Linked DNA regions of Limosilactobacillus reuteri. The protein of the gene in region 2 binds, or shares a complex with, the protein of the main gene of each other region. Links are inferred from orthologs where the notes say so. Each region holds a gene or a part of one and is shown on either strand. Other genes may lie near its edges. The genes, in order: rplK and rplJ.

Region 1 (3,000 bases), 160 kb from region 2 along the record:
TATGTACTAGAAGATAATCCATATGGTGAAATTCGTTTTGCTGGCCAACATGTACCAGCAGTTAAGTCATTTGATAAATCGGGTCATGTCCTTTACATGAGTACATTTTCAAAGACATTAGCACCAGGATTTCGTTTAGGATGGTTGGTTGCTGATGAAGATGTGGTTAATAAATTAACGGTCCTTAAGCAATCAGCTGACCTCCATACAGATAATTTAGCTCAATTCGCGGTTGCCCAATTCTTTGCTGACAACGATGTGGATGCCCACGTTAAAGAAATTAGTGATTTATATGGCAAACGTAAAGATTTAATGCTTGAGGGAATTAAAAAGTACTTCCCAGAAGGAGTTAAATATACGAATCCTGAAGGCGGTATGTTCTTATGGGTAGAAGTTCCTGGCGTTGACGATACAGTAGAGTTATTTAAGGAATGCCTTGAACATGATGTAGCCTTTGTTCCAGGCGATCCGTTCTTTGCTGGTGAAGCTCAACCTGGTGCTTTCCGCTTGAACTATTCAAATATGAAAGAAGACCAGATTGAAGTTGGTTTAAAACGTTTAGGAGCGGCCTTAACAGCTGCAGTTAATAAGTAAATGGCTAAAAAACGTGGTAAGAAGTACCAAGACGCGCTCAAGAAAGTTGACAGCAAGAAAGAATACGCTGTTAAAGACGCTGTCCAATTAGTAAAAGATATTGCCTACGCTAACTTCGACTCTACTATCGAAGTAGCATTTAACTTAAACGTTGACACAAAGCAAGCTGACCAACAATTACGTGGTGCCGTTGTTTTACCAAATGGTACTGGTAAGGATCAAACAGTTATTGTTTTCGCTAATGGTGAAAATGCTAAGGCTGCTCAAGAAGCTGGTGCTGACTTTGTTGGCGACGATGATTTAGTAGAAAAGATTCAAGACGGTTGGCTTGACTTTGATGTTGCAATTGCAACACCAGACATGATGCCTAAAGTAGGTCGTTTAGGACGTGTCCTCGGACCTAAGGGCTTAATGCCAAACCCTAAGACTGGTACTGTTACGATGGACGTAGCCAAGGCTGTTTCTGATGCCAAGGCTGGTCAAGTAACTTACCGGACTGACCGTGATGGTAACGTTGCTGTACCATTCGGTAAGGTTTCATTTGATACTGACAAGTTAGTTGAAAACTTGGCTACTTTAGAAGATATTGTGGCTAAGGCTCGTCCAGCTTCAGTACGTGGAACATACATCAAGCACGCTTCCATTTCTTCAACATTTGGACCAAGTGTTACGCTTGATTTAACCACATTTTAAGTGGCAAAGAAAGTAGCTAACATTGTCAAGTTGCAAATTCCTGCCGGTGCCGCTACACCAGCTCCACCAGTAGGTCCTGCACTTGGACAAGCAGGTATTAACATTATGGGCTTCACTAAGGAATTCAACGCACGGACTGCAGACCAAAAGGGTATGTTGATCCCAGTTGTAATTACTGTATATGAGGACCGTTCATTCGACTTCATTACTAAGACGCCACCTGCTGCTGTCTTACTAAAGAAGGCCGCTGGTGTTGAACATGGTTCCGGTGAACCTAACACAAACAAGGTTGCTTCAGTAACGAAGGACCAAGTTAAGGAAATCGCTGAAACTAAGATGCAAGATCTAAACGCAGCTGACGTAGAAGCAGCTATGCGCATGATTGAAGGTACTGCTCGTAGCATGGGCTTCACTGTTGAAGACTAAGTGGAATCACATGAAAAACGTTGGTATGTGCTCCATACCTACTCTGGTTATGAAAACCGGGTTAAAAGTAACTTGGAATCACGGGCTCAATCAATGGGAATGGAAGACTACATTTTTCGCGTAGTTGTTCCTGAAGAAGAAGTTCGCCAGGTTAAGGACGGTCAAGCAAAAGAAACAATTGAAAAGACATTCCCAGGCTATGTTTTGGTTGAAATGGTAATGACTGACCAAGCTTGGTACATTGCTCGTAATACTCCCGGCGTAACTGGTTTCTTAGGATCTCACGGTGGTGGTTCCAAACCAACCCCATTGCTTCCTGAAGAAGTTGATCGGATTATGAAACGGATGGGAACCGAAACAACTGTTAGTGACATTGATGTTAAGGAAGGCGATACTGTAAAAGTTATTGCGGGATCCTTTGCAAATATGACTGCCAAGGTTGTAGAAGTTGATCACGAAAAGCAAAAGATTAAGGCGACTGTTGAAATGTTCGGTCGTGAAACGGCTGCTGAATTAGGCTTTGATCAGATTGATACATTTTAGATGCACTTAATTCGATTTATTAAGAGTGTTAACCACGAAATGAAGCTAGTTGTATGGCCAACAGCTAAAGAGAATCGTCGTGATACGACTATTGTTGTTTCATTGACTCTGTTCTTCGTACTATTCTTTGCTCTGTTTGATTGGTTAATTCAATTAATGATGAAACTCTTTGTTTAAATGTCCCAGAAAAAAGTAGCATTGGAATGTACAAAGTGCGGTGCGCGTAATTATACGATTACCGCTAACCCTCAACGACAAGAACGATTAGAATTACGTAAGTTCTGTAAACATTGCGGTGAGTATACTATTCATCGTGAAAGCAGATAGATGAAAAATGAGAATACGGATTTTATTATTGGCCGACATCCAGCTGTGATGGCACTAAAATCTGACCAAGAGATCAATAAAGTTTTTATTCAGTCGGGGTTAAAGGCCGATGCTATTTCCCAGATTGTTAAATTAGCGAAGGAACGCCACTTAGTAGTATCGAATGTTCCTAAGAATAAATTGGACTTGATGACTGACCGACAAAATCACCAGGGGGTTGTGTTAGCTGTAGCAGCATACCAATATGCAACTATTGATGACCTCTTTGATAACGCGGCTAAGCATGACGAAGATCCATTTTTCCTTATTCTTGATGAACTAGAGGATCCGCATAATTTAGGTTCAATCATGCGAACTGCTGATGCCGCTGGTGTTCATGGTATTATTATTCCACGCCGGCGAGCAGTAGGATTAACT
Region 2 (12,756 bases):
ACTTTTCCTGAAAATCCTGAACTTCTGGAAAATCACTAAGAATTACATCACGGGCACCCTTTGAGAAATCAAAAGCTGCTTGAGCATTATAGCTTTCTTGATGATCTCCTACATATAATACTACTTGCGTTGGTTGCAAGTCTATTTGGACACCTAACTCAATGGCAGCTTTAACCAATTGTTGAACATCATCTGAGTAAACATCGCTGATTGCTTGCAATGGATGTTGGAAATTAATATTTTTCGTGTAACGATCATTGGCAATTTTTAACCCAAATGATAATAAATCACCATTTTCAAGTTGATCTGCTAACTGACCGCTAAGAGTTAGCGAAGGATCATCCACTCGTCGTTGTACAAACTTCAAAGCAAGCTGGTATTCTCGCGGAGCATTAAACTCAACAATAAAGTTTTGCAACTCTGCGATTAACTGCATTGCTTCTTCATGCATCCACGGTAATTGTTCCTTTGGCTTTTGTAAGGCCACTCCATTATTCCGCTTTTTTGCTTCCGCTAATCGTTCCTCCAAGTTATCAGGTAATGGTGAAAGAATACTATTTAAAAGCATTAATTCAAGGAAGTTAATCGTATCGTCACTAATTCCTGTTCGCGACAACGGGTCAAGGTCAAAATTACGAAATTCAAGATAATCAATTCCCTTATGTAAGGCCCCATCAATATCATGCATATCATGGTTATGCCGCCGTAACCGTACCGGGCCAAAGAATTCCTTCATACTATAGTAAGTGCCATTGTCCATGAAGTGCTTTAGTTCTGCAAAATACTGGTCGTATGAAGTATAGGTAACTTGCTCATTGGTAAAGTTATCATCCCCATAATCACTACAACGCAAACTCCGAACTGGCAGCTCCAAATCCTCTGGAATACTATGTGGCATATCTTCAGAAACCGGACTTGCTCCATATAAGTACGTAAATAACCATTGATAAAGGTAGAACTTTTGCGCTAATTTAAAGTAAAGATGATTTTGAAAATCAATACGGTTTGGATACCGGTCCGCATAAAAGCGGTGATAAATCTCGTTGATTAATTCACCATCCAAACTAAAATTAACATGGACATCCCCTAAAATTTCTTGAACAATACCATATTTCTTCCCTAGATAATCATGAGTCTCTTGGTCCCATTTCTTAGTAAATGCAGTTTGTAAATATTCAAGGTCATGCTGATAAGTCGGTCCTGGCGCCATACTTAACGGCCATAATCGTTCATCACTCCGTAAATGTGAGATAACAATCTGCTCTAACATTTTTAGTTGCCGGACTGCATTTTTAGCTCCAACAACTGGACCCGTTTCAAAGTCCATCATGTCATCCGTATAGCCTGAGTTCAAATAAATATTATATTGCCGTGAACGCAGATTTTCAGGATATGGATAACGACTTGCCCGCCCATTGGTCAAAATTCGGTGCTTCTTTGCCTCTAAACCAAACTGTGAAGAAAAAAGTTTGGCATTTAATGACGGTTCTTTTAAAGCTACTTTAAGTTGATCATAATCGGTTCCCATTTATACCAATCTCCGCCACCAAGGAACATAAAAGTGCTGAAATGCTTTATTCTTAGCAAAGAAATGATTAATTCCGCTATTTTTACACTGATGTTCTTTTAATGAATTGACATAATCAGCATAAACTTCTATTCGCTGCGAATCTGGAACGCCCCGCCATGCGATAACATCCTGCATATTTTTTACTAAGTCAGCATAATTACCGCCATCATCATAATCAATAGGTGCCTGCCAATATTTTTTAGCAACCCTTCGAAGCTGACTATCGGTCGGTTGAGTAATATCAAGACGTTGATGAGTGTGACGATATTTACCAGTTACATAATACTCCCCATAGGGAATTCCATAGTTAAAAGATTCTGTATCAGCGATTTGCCGTAATTGATTGGTCGAATAATGCGTGGGGTCTGAATCAACTCTTCCTTGGTTATCAAAGCGATAAATATTCCATTGACTAACAAACTTTCCTGTTTCGATATCAACAATAAATTCAATCATTCGGGCTGGATTAGCATACCGACGATACGAATTACGAACTAATTGAACCTTCATATTAGAGGGGTAAGCAAATTTATGATGATAACGATTATGGTAATTAGCACCAGTTTTAAAGTCTAATTTAAAGTGATTATCGTGGGCATAGGAAAGCAATCGTTGAAAATCTGTCGCTTCTGGTGAAAGAGAGGGACGCTGATATTGGCGAATAAAAGTGATGTTTTGCCGATCAAGATAACTGCGAAATAAATGAATTTTGCGTCCTAACAAATCTGCTTTTAGCCCTTTCTTCCCTGAATAAGCCGTCACAACTAGATCACGAAAATAAGGATAGAAAAAACTGGTAGGGGCTAACTGAGGTGAAAATTGATATACAGTTGGTGAAAATTGAAGAAATCCATAGTTATCAATATAAGCTTGTAAATGGTGATTAATAATTAAATCAAGCTGTTCATGAGCGTTAAGACCGCTTTGTTTCAAGGTTCTTATATAATTAACGGAACCAATTTGATTTGCTTTTATCATTTATTTGTCATAAATATCATTTAACGGTTCATGAACCATCGTAATATGCTCGCGCTCGGCCTCCATAAAATGGTCACCCACAGATTCAAAACCATATTTTTTGTAAAAGTCCTCAACATAGGCTTGGGCATGAATAGTTATCTTAAAGTTGGGGAAATTCACTTTGATTCCACTTAATAAATGTTCAATAATCTTTCCACCTAAACCAATCCCGCGTGCTTGTGGAGCCACAACTACGCGACCAAAAGTTACAACATCATTCTGAATAAAATAACGTGCATAGGCAACTACTTCACCATTAGTAGTTGCAAAAACATGGTGCGCAAGTGGGTCACTATCATCCGGATCAGGATAGGAACTCTGTTGTTCTCCATTAAAAACTTGTACTCGTAACTTAAGAATGGCAAAAAGTTCATTAACTGTTAGTTCAGTAAATTGTTTATCAAACCATTGCATTCAACTTTCATTACTTGATCCAAAAATGTCTAAGAAACTAATAAAGAGATTAATAAAATCAAGGTAAAGCTGTAATGCACCAAGGACAGCTAGCCCATTGGATGATACTTGACCATTACACTCGGTATAGATATTTTTCATTCGTTGTGCATCCCAAGCTGTTAATGCCGTAAAAATGATTACCGCAACGATTGAAAGCAGATAATTAATTATTGGACTTTGCACAAAAAAGTTAACCAGCATGGCGATAATCAAGCCGATTAAGGCCGCACTGGCATAAGAACCAAGTCGCGTAAAATCACGGTGAGAAAAAGTACCAATAATCGCCATTGTTAAGAATACACCCGCTGAGGAAACGAAGGCTGTTGCAATATAAGTACCAGCATAAGCGCCTGCGATAAAAGCAAAGGTAATTCCGTAGACTATCGCTGTTAAAATTAATAGGAACAGACAAAGACCAGGACTACGAGTAGCATTAAAATTAATCCCAAACGTTAGGATAATTGGCAAGAGGATAATTAACCACATTCCCCAGCGGTTATTGACCATAAAAGCAGTAAATTGCTGAGCGAAAACAGTCATTACGAGCCAAGCGGTTAAGGCAGAAAGCAATACTGCCAGGGTCATTAAACCATACATTTTTGTTAAAAACTTATTTAAGTCGGTAATATCAACAACGTTTCGACGATTAGGTGAAAAATTATCCATCTATCGGATAGCTAATCCTTTTTGCAAGATGACTTGTGCAGCGTTAATATCACGATCTAAATGTTTACCACAGTTTGGACAATCCCACTCACGTACCGCTTGAACTACTCCCACTTAGCTAAACCTACGGTTTAATGCTTGAAGTGGGAGATTCTGGAAACATCGCATACTTACCCTACCGATTCTGAACGAACCTTCAAGCAGAGGTTACGACTATTAGCCAAGGCTCGTCCCGAGCCTAACTTTATCTATCGGATAGCTAATCCTTTTTGCAAGATGACTTGTGCAGCGTTAATATCACGATCTAAATGTTTACCACAGTTTGGACAATCCCACTCACGTACCGCACATTCGTCAATGGATATCTATCGTAAGGCCTTCTACCAAGAGATATCACAGCTCCATCAACCAATAATCAATTGGTCAGTATTATTTATTTGAGTCCAGTGGCTAACTTATTCTTGAAATTTAGGAAATACTAGCATCTTTCAAATTGCTTAAATCGCAACAAACATTTGATTGTTCGTTGAATAACTGCTGCCTCATTAAAACATGGAACAATAACACAATATTGTAAATTGTAGTCAATTTTAGCTGGTTGTTGGTTTCCCGCGAAGTGATGAAAGTCCCGAGGATCCGAAATCATCCGAAATAGCAGACTAATCAATGAATAAACTAAAAATATAAACAGCGCGATCCCCCAAATAAGCGTAAAAATTATAATTATCATTTATAATACTAAAAATAAGATAACATACATATAGGAAATTCCAAGCGGTAATAAGGCCAATTGGTGCTTTTTTAAAGGAGGTTCATGATAGGCGGCTAAATCATGGTAGTAAAATATCCCAAATATTATTCTCCAAAATAACGAAAAGACTACCAAGCCGGCCATCACAGTCATAAGAGTCAAGTGGCCATAAAGATTGTGCCAATGAGTAAAGGCAATCGTCGTTAAAATAATAATCGCAACATCCGCCAGAAAATTGAGCCATGGTTGAAGCAGGAAATAATATATACCAAGTTTCTGTGTCCTGCTTAAAATGCAGCTTTTAATAATCTCGGGAAGATACTTAAGACAATTTAAATCGCCTTGTACCCACCGGCTTCGTTGACGAATAAACCCTTTAGGAGACGTTAACGCTTCCTGGTAAACGTATGTATCTGTCATATAATCAATATACAATTTTTTCAGCATCATTTTTATCGTTAATTCGTAGTCATCTAATAGTGCATCGCCCCATGGATGCGCACCGATTTTATCAATAATTGGTTTGAATCGAAAGAACTGGCTATTCCCACTTAAACCAACTGTTTTAGTATACATTCGCATAATTTGGGTCATATGGTTAATACTAAAAAACTCAATATCTTGTAAAATCTGCAGCCAATTTTTAAAGTGTGGATACATTTTAACTCGCATCTGAGTAATATTCGTTCTTGGCGAAGAAAAATAGGCATTTAATCGCTGCAGAGCATTGTCAGCTAATTGAGCATCCGCATCCACTACGCCAATAATAACCTTTTCAAAAGGAACCCGCTGTCGGATAGTGATCTGACAAATATAATCTAGGGCAAAATTCAATTATAATTCTTTTTGAGTTGCTGCCCATTTAGCAATAGCATCTATAATTCGTTCGCTTGCATGCCCATCCCCATAAGGATTCTGTGCCTCACTCATCTTATTATATTCTTCAGGACTATTTAATAGGGACGATAACTCTTTCATTACATTATTAAGTTGCGTACCGATTAACTTAAGAGTTCCAGCAGTTACTCCTTCCGGCCGCTCTGTAGTATCACGCAAAACTAGAACTGGTTTATGAAGTGCTGGTGCTTCCTCTTGAACCCCACCCGAATCACTCATCACAAGTAAAGACTTACTCATAATATTATGAAAATCAACAACATCTAATGGGGAAATCAAATGAAAATGATTATCGTTTCCAAAAATTTTATTAGCAACCGCTTGAACTTTAGGATTCAGATGAACCGGGTAAATAACGTCAATATCATCCCGTTGATCCACAATCTCTTGAATCGCCTTAAAAGTTTCTTCCATCGGTTTACCCCAATTTTCTCGCCGATGCATGGTAAGTAAAATAACCTTCTTGTCGGGATCAATTTCGTCTAATACTTGGTGATGATACGAATGGTCAATTGTATACCGCAAAGCATCGATGGCAGTATTTCCCGTCACTATAATCCCATGCTGATGATTTCCCATTTTGAGATTGTTAGCACTTGTTTGGGTGGGAGCAAAATATAAATCAGCAAGATCATCAATCATTTGCCGGTTCATCTCTTCTGGATAAGGCGAATATTTATCCCAGGTTCGCAAACCAGCTTCGACATGACCAATAGCAACCCGATTATAAAAGGCAACCAAAGCTGATGCGTAGGCTGAACTAGTATCGCCATGAACTAGCACAATATCTGGTTGCTCTTTTTGAATAATCGGTTCAAGCTTCGTCATCGTTTCAATTGTAATTTCCGTTAATGTTTGTCCAGGACGCATTATTTTCAAATCATAATCAGGGGTTATTTGAAAAACAGCTAAAACCTGTTGAAGCATCTCAGCATGCTGACCTGTCGAAACCACTACTGATGAAAAGCGATCATCCTGCTCCAAGGCCTTGACTACTGGCCCCATTTTGATTCCCTCTGGACGAGTTCCAAATACCGTCATTACTTTAATCTTTCTCATTTATGCGGCTTTGTCTTCCTTGTCGGCAATAGCCTTGACTGCGCGAGCAATCTTCCGCATTGGATCTTGCAATGCAGATGCAAGCATTGACAACAGTTCTTCGCGACCTGGCATATTTGCGTATTCGTTGATTTCGTCAAGAGTCTTAACACTCTTTTCGATGAAACCACCCTTGATTTCAAGAGCGTCGTGGTCATCAGCGAACTTCTTCAAGATCTTAGCTGGAGCAATTGGGTCTTCGTCAGAGAAGGCAACAGCAGTTGGTCCAACAAAAGTAGAACGAAGATCTTCGTAGTCAGTACCTTCAACAGCACGATCAAGAATCTTGTTCTTGATAACTGACATTTGGATACCAGCATCACGAAGTTGCTTACGTAAGTCAGTAACTTCCGCAACAGTTAAACCACGGTAATCTACAACGATAGCACTTTGAGCTGCGTTAAGCATATCAGTAGTTTGCTTAACGATTTCAGCTTTCTTAGCAATAGCTGCTTCACTCATCTACTTAAGGGTAACAGTAGCACCGGCGGCTTCAAGCTTTTCCTTGATGTCGTTAGCTTCGTCTTCCTTAACGTCTTCCTTGATAGCTGATGGAGCACCATCAACAAGGTCCTTAGCGTCCTTAAGACCAAGACCAGTAATGTCCTTAACAGCCTTAATAACCTTAACCTTAGCTGAACCTGGTTCAGTTAATTCTACAGTGAAGCTGTCCTTAGCAGCAGCGTCGCCACCAGCAGCACCTGCAACTGCAACTGGAGCAGCAGCAGAAACGTCGAATTCTTCTTCGATAGCCTTAACTAAGTCGTTAAGGTCAGAGATTGATGCTTCCTTTAATGAAGCAATGATAGCATCCTTATCAAAAGCCATCTACTTTGCAGGATGAGTAGTACTATCATTGCTTGTGCGGTAACCAAAGTAGAATTGAATAGCAGCAATAGCGATGTTAACCCAGTTCATAGCAATAAACCAACCGTTAATTGCGCTTGCATCATGAGATACACCATAATAAACCCAAAAACCGATAACAATTGCACAAATATTGATCCAAGCGAAAGTCTTTTGTAGAATTTGATTATTAAGTTGGAACCACATCCAAATGACATTAATGACAAAACAAATTGCCAAGATCCAAAAAATAACATTAAATAACATTTAATCTTTATTCTTTTTCAGAAGTTCAGTAATTTCTTTGAGGTACATAACTTCTTCGCTAGGAGTATCTTTTTTGTTATCTTCTTTTTTGCGGAATGTATTGATTGCTTTTACCATTAAGAAAACAACAAAGGAGATAATCAGGAAGTTAATGACTGCATTTAGGAAACTTCCGTATTTAAACTGAGCATCGCCGACCGTCAAAACAAGATTAGATAGGTCAATTCGACCAATGAATAAACCAATAAGGGGGTTAATAAGGTTATTAACTAATGATTTTACGATTGAGGTAAAAGCTGCACCAACAATTATCCCAACTGCCATGTCAATAACGTTACCACGAGCAATGAATGTTTTGAATTCTTTTAACATTCATTCATCTTTATCTTCTCCCTCACCTAACCCATAAAAAATACCATCTAAACTATTTTTATAATCAGTCCATAACTTACGAATACGTTGTAAATGCTCCTTGCCGGCTTCCGTAATTTGATAATAACGGCGATTTCGCCCCTGGTAAGGCTGATCATAAGTTATTAAATAACCGTCTTTTTTTAACCGGCGTAAAACGGGATACATTGTTGATTCGGAAATGGTAATAGCTGATTGCATTCGCTGAGTTAAGGCATACCCATAGTAATCTTTGTGTTCAAGAATTGCTAAGACCATCCCATCGAGTAAGTCAGCTGTAATTTGAATCTTCATTTACTTTTTCCTCCTTGCCTGCACTTTTGCATAAATGAACTTAGCAAAGTTCGCAATCCCTTGAACAATAACTCTGATTAACCAGTAAATTAAAGGTAAACAAACAAGGAATAAGCCGATCAGTGTCAATCCTAAGCCAAAATAAAATAGTCCGCTAAACAGGTTTGTTGCAATTAAACCAATTCCAATATAAATAGATACGATCGCTATGGCAGCAACCCCAAAAATTAAAGCAACTATTCCAACAATCAAACTTAAGGCGACTCCCCCTGCTGCCAACAATAGTGCCAATACGGCAATTCCTAGCCCAAACGTTATTGGGGAAGTAATAATTGCTACTAGCACCCACCAAAAGACACGCCAACTAGAATGAGGCGAAGCAGGGTGTCCTTCTTTGATCGACTCATTATTAGCTTTAATGGAATAATCGGCTAATATCTTATGACTTAACTGTCGTGGCGTTCCTAACCTTTCTTCAATCGCTGTTCGGGTCTCCAGCCCAGCATCGGCAATATATTCATCATAAAATTCTAAGGCATCATTTCGTTCCTCATCAGTTAATTGTCTTAAATATATTGATAAATCATTAATGTATTTTTGACGTTCATTCATTTAATTCACTTCATTATCACCAGATTGCGTTATCAAGCGGAGCACATTTTCTGCATCATCATTCTGATGTAAGGGTTCTTCACCCTTATCTTCACCATTAAGTTCATTATCACCTGCATCAGTCTTTAGGAAGTAGCCATCAACAGTTGTGTTTGTGACCGTATTATCACCAGATTGATTATTAACAGTATATTGTCCTTGAACTGTTAAATCATGTCCTGTGAAGTTACCTGACGAGAGTTTTGTACTTCCTCCACGTAATGTAACTTGACGGTATTCAACCTCGCCTGCATCACTGTTAACATCAATATTGTCCATTTTAACTTGAGAAACTGTTAGATCACCACTCTCTAAATGAATACGACCAGCTATGGCTTGATCATGTGGGATAGTCACAATGATTAAATCTTGGTGGGGCTGATAATCATTAAAGTTAAAGACAAGCGGAAAGCCACCAGTTTGGCGAATTGAAGCAACGTTATTATGAACAGTTACGGCCGGAGAATGCTTGCTTATACCAGAATAAGTAATTTGATATTTTTTGCCTTCACGAACTATTACATTAGCTGTCGATGCTGAGATATCAATCCGTTCAAAAGCTTTATTAGTACTTATTGTTTTAGTGTGAGAATGAAAAATTGCTGGACGATTGTTCTCAAAATAAACAGCCTTGTTACCATTATTAAAGAAGCCTATTCCGAGGAGGATTACTCCTAAGATTAAAACAATTACTCCCACCTTAAATACTTTTTTCATTTATTTTTCTTCAACGCCAGTACCATCGTAGCAACGTTCAAGTAATTCCTTGAGTTGGCTAACAAGTGGTTCAACTGGGTTAGTAGTAGTACATTGATCTTCGTAAGCTAAGCGAGCAAGATCGTCAACTACTTTATCAAATTCTTCACGTGTAACGCCATTGTCCTTAAGACTAAGCTTAACACCACATTCGTGAGCAAGTTCGATAACTTTCTTAGCATATGCTTCAGCTAATTCTTCATCAGTGTTGCCTTTCAAACCAATGAACCGTGCAATGTCAGCGTAGTCCTTAGTTGCATGGTAAGTCTCATAGTGAGGCCAGAGAGCAAGCTTTTGTGGACGTTTTGCGTTAAAGCGAATTACTTGTGGCATTGCAATAGCGATAAGCAAACCGTGAGGAAGACCGAATGCTCCACCCATCTTGTGGGCAAGAGAGTGGTTAATTCCTAAGAAGGCTTGACCAAATGCCATACCGGCCATTGTTGAGAAGTCGTGCATCTTACGACGAGCTAACTTGTCACCTTGAACTGACTTAGGAAGGTTTTCCATAACACCCTTGATGGTTTGTAGTGACCAACCACGAGTGTAATCAGTTGCCATAACAGAAACATATGATTCAGTAGCGTGACATAAAACATCTAGTCCAGTCCATGCAGTAGTTTTTGCTGGGACAGTTTCAACGAATTGTGAGTCAACAATCGCAATGTTTGGAGTTAAGGCGTAGTCAGCAAGTGGGTACTTAACATGAGTTTCTGAATCGGTAATAACCGCAAATGGAGTAACCTCTGAACCAGTACCTGATGTAGTAGGAATCCCAATAAGTTGAGACTTAGTAGGCTTCTTGATTTGGTAAGCACGCTTCCGAATATCAAGATACTTTTGCATAACCCCATACCATGAAGTTTCTGGGTGCTCATAGAACATCCACATAGCCTTGGCAGCATCCATTGGTGAACCACCACCAAGAGCAATAATTGTATCAGGTTTGAAGTCGTTCATCATGGCAACACCTTTTTCAACAGTGTTTGTTGATGGATCTTCTTCAACGTCATCAAATACTAAGAAAGCAGTGTTGTTTTGACGTTGACGCAATTGATCGATAACACGTTGAACGTAACCACGCTTGCTCATTCCAGGACCAGTAACGATAAATGCTCGGTTAATGTTTGGAATATCTTGCAATTCTTTTAGTGAGTTGCGTTGAAAGTATACTTTTGGGGGAATCTTAACCCATTGACGGTTTTCACGCCGCTTTGCAATTGTTTTGATGTTTAAGAGATCCCAATCAGTAACGTTGTGAGAAATTGAGTTACCACCGTATGAACCGGTACCTAAAGTAAGTGATGGTGTCATGTTGTTGTAAATGTTACCAATACCACCGATACCAGATGGAGAGTTAACAATGATCCGTGAAGCACGCATTTCAAGACCGTACTTAGTTGCTAAATCATCATCAAGGGTATGAATAGCAGCAGTGTGACCTTCACCACCATAGTGTAATAATTGAGCACAAATATCAAAGGCATTTTCATGTGAAGTAGCCTTGTACATTGTTAATACTGGTGAAAGCTTTTCAGCTGAAAGTGGGTACTTGTCACCAACCCCTTCATATTCAGCGATGATAACCTTAGTGTTTTCAGGAACTTTAATTCCACACATATTAGCGATGGCGTTAGCTGAACGACCAGCAATTGGTCCACGAACTTGGTGACGCTTAGGATCAATGAAGCCTTCAGTGAACTTATCAATTTCATTTGGCTTCAAGAAGTAACAGTTCCATTTTTGGAATTCTTCTTTTACCTTGTCGTAGATTTCTTCATCAACAACAACTGAGTTTTCAGTAGCACAGATCATTCCGTTATCAAAAGTCTTAGAAAGAACGATATCGTAAACAGAACGTTCAATATTAGCAGTCTTTTCAATGTAAGCTGGACCGTTACCAGGACCAACACCAAGAGCAGGGTTACCTGAACTGTAGGCAGCCTTAACTAATGAAGGACCACCAGTTGCTAAAATAGTAGCAGTCTTAGGGTGTTGTAACAATGCACTTGTATTTTCGCGGCTACTTTCAGGAAGCCACTGAATCATGTTCTTTGGTGCACCGGCCTTTTCCGCAGCTTCTTGTAAAATCTTAGCTGTTTTAATGGAAGATTTCATGGCTTGACGGTGGAATGAGAAGATAATTGTATTCCGCGTCTTAGCACTAATGATTGATTTGAAGATCGTTGTTGAAGTAGGGTTAGTAACTGGAACGATACCTGCAATAATACCAAGCGGATCAGCAATAGTGATGGTTTGGTTTTCATCGTTGTCTTCGATGATTCCGACAGTCTTATCATGACGGATGTTGTTCCAAATGTATTCACTTGCGTAGATGTTCTTGATAGCCTTATCTTCGGCAACCCCACGACCAGTTTCTTCAGCTGCATCAATAGCTAAGTCCATGTGGTGTTCTTCAGCAGCTAAGGCCATGGCTTGACAAATTTTATCAACTTGTTCTTGTGAGTAGTAACGTAATTGTTCAAAAGCTGCTTCACTTTTGGCAATTATGTCATTAACTAATTTTTGCGCATTTTGCTTTTTTTCTTCTTCAGTTAATACGTTTTTTTCAACTTGTTTTTTGTTGTTAGCAGGCATTTAATCGCGGGCATTAATGTCTTTTCCCGCGTTTGGATCTTTAACGTCATAATCACTATCATTCATTGCTTCAACGGCACCCATGCGATACCCATTGCCGACTTGGCTAAAAAAATCATGGTTAGAAGTTGAAGTAGAAATTCCATTCATAACAACTGGGTTAACATCAGAAGCGGTATCAGGGAATAGTGGATCTTGACCAAGATTCATCAATGCCTTATTAGCGTTGTAACGGATGAAGGTTAAAACATCATCTGTCCAACCAACTTGATCATAAAGAAGATGAGTGTATTTTTCTTCATTATCGTATAGTTCATAAAGGAAATTGTACATCCAATCTTTCATATCTTGTTGTTGCTTTTCTGTTCGATCACGTAAGCCGACTTGGAACTTGTATCCAATATATGTCCCGTGAACTGATTCGTCCCGTAAAATTAGCTTGATAATTTCAGCCACGTTATTTAATTTATTGTGG

The links.
Region 1: rplJ (region 2) and rplK share a complex: the UniProt entries of both Escherichia coli proteins name them as parts of the ribosomal stalk of the 50S ribosomal subunit. The link is inferred for Limosilactobacillus reuteri from one-to-one orthologs.

Annotation. Positions count from the first base shown.
Region 1 is NZ_CP059275.1:1,235,609-1,238,608, forward strand. It holds rplK (50S ribosomal protein L11), read left to right. Parts: upstream 1-1,287; coding sequence 1,288-1,713; downstream 1,714-3,000. Other genes in the region: HHK02_RS07365 (aminotransferase-like domain-containing protein), read left to right, coding at 1-594; rplA (50S ribosomal protein L1), read left to right, coding at 595-1,287; nusG (transcription termination/antitermination protein NusG), read left to right, coding at 1,714-2,256; secE (preprotein translocase subunit SecE), read left to right, coding at 2,257-2,433; rpmG (50S ribosomal protein L33), read left to right, coding at 2,434-2,583. UniProt on the Escherichia coli protein: Forms part of the ribosomal stalk which helps the ribosome interact with GTP-bound translation factors.
Region 2 is NZ_CP059275.1:1,075,288-1,088,043, reverse strand. What follows is about bases 5,171-8,169. They hold rplJ (50S ribosomal protein L10), read right to left. Parts: upstream 6,921-8,169; coding sequence 6,420-6,920; downstream 5,171-6,419. Other genes in these bases: HHK02_RS06305 (PadR family transcriptional regulator), read right to left, coding at 7,944-8,169; mscL (large-conductance mechanosensitive channel protein MscL), read right to left, coding at 7,572-7,943; HHK02_RS06315 (hypothetical protein), read right to left, coding at 7,287-7,571; rplL (50S ribosomal protein L7/L12), read right to left, coding at 6,921-7,286; wecB (non-hydrolyzing UDP-N-acetylglucosamine 2-epimerase), read right to left, coding at 5,298-6,419. Outside these bases: HHK02_RS06370 (glutamate--cysteine ligase), read right to left, coding at 1-1,528; HHK02_RS06365 (DUF3114 domain-containing protein), read right to left, coding at 1,529-2,548; HHK02_RS06360 (GNAT family N-acetyltransferase), read right to left, coding at 2,549-3,004; HHK02_RS06355 (Bax inhibitor-1/YccA family protein), read right to left, coding at 3,005-3,712; HHK02_RS06340 (hypothetical protein), read right to left, coding at 4,191-4,442; more of HHK02_RS06335, read right to left, coding at 4,443-5,170; more of HHK02_RS06305, read right to left, coding at 8,170-8,276; HHK02_RS06300 (DUF1700 domain-containing protein), read right to left, coding at 8,277-8,888; HHK02_RS06295 (DUF4097 family beta strand repeat-containing protein), read right to left, coding at 8,889-9,644; adhE (bifunctional acetaldehyde-CoA/alcohol dehydrogenase), read right to left, coding at 9,645-12,281; nrdF (class 1b ribonucleoside-diphosphate reductase subunit beta), read right to left, coding at 12,282-12,756. UniProt on the Escherichia coli protein: Forms part of the ribosomal stalk, playing a central role in the interaction of the ribosome with GTP-bound translation factors. Protein L10 is also a translational repressor protein.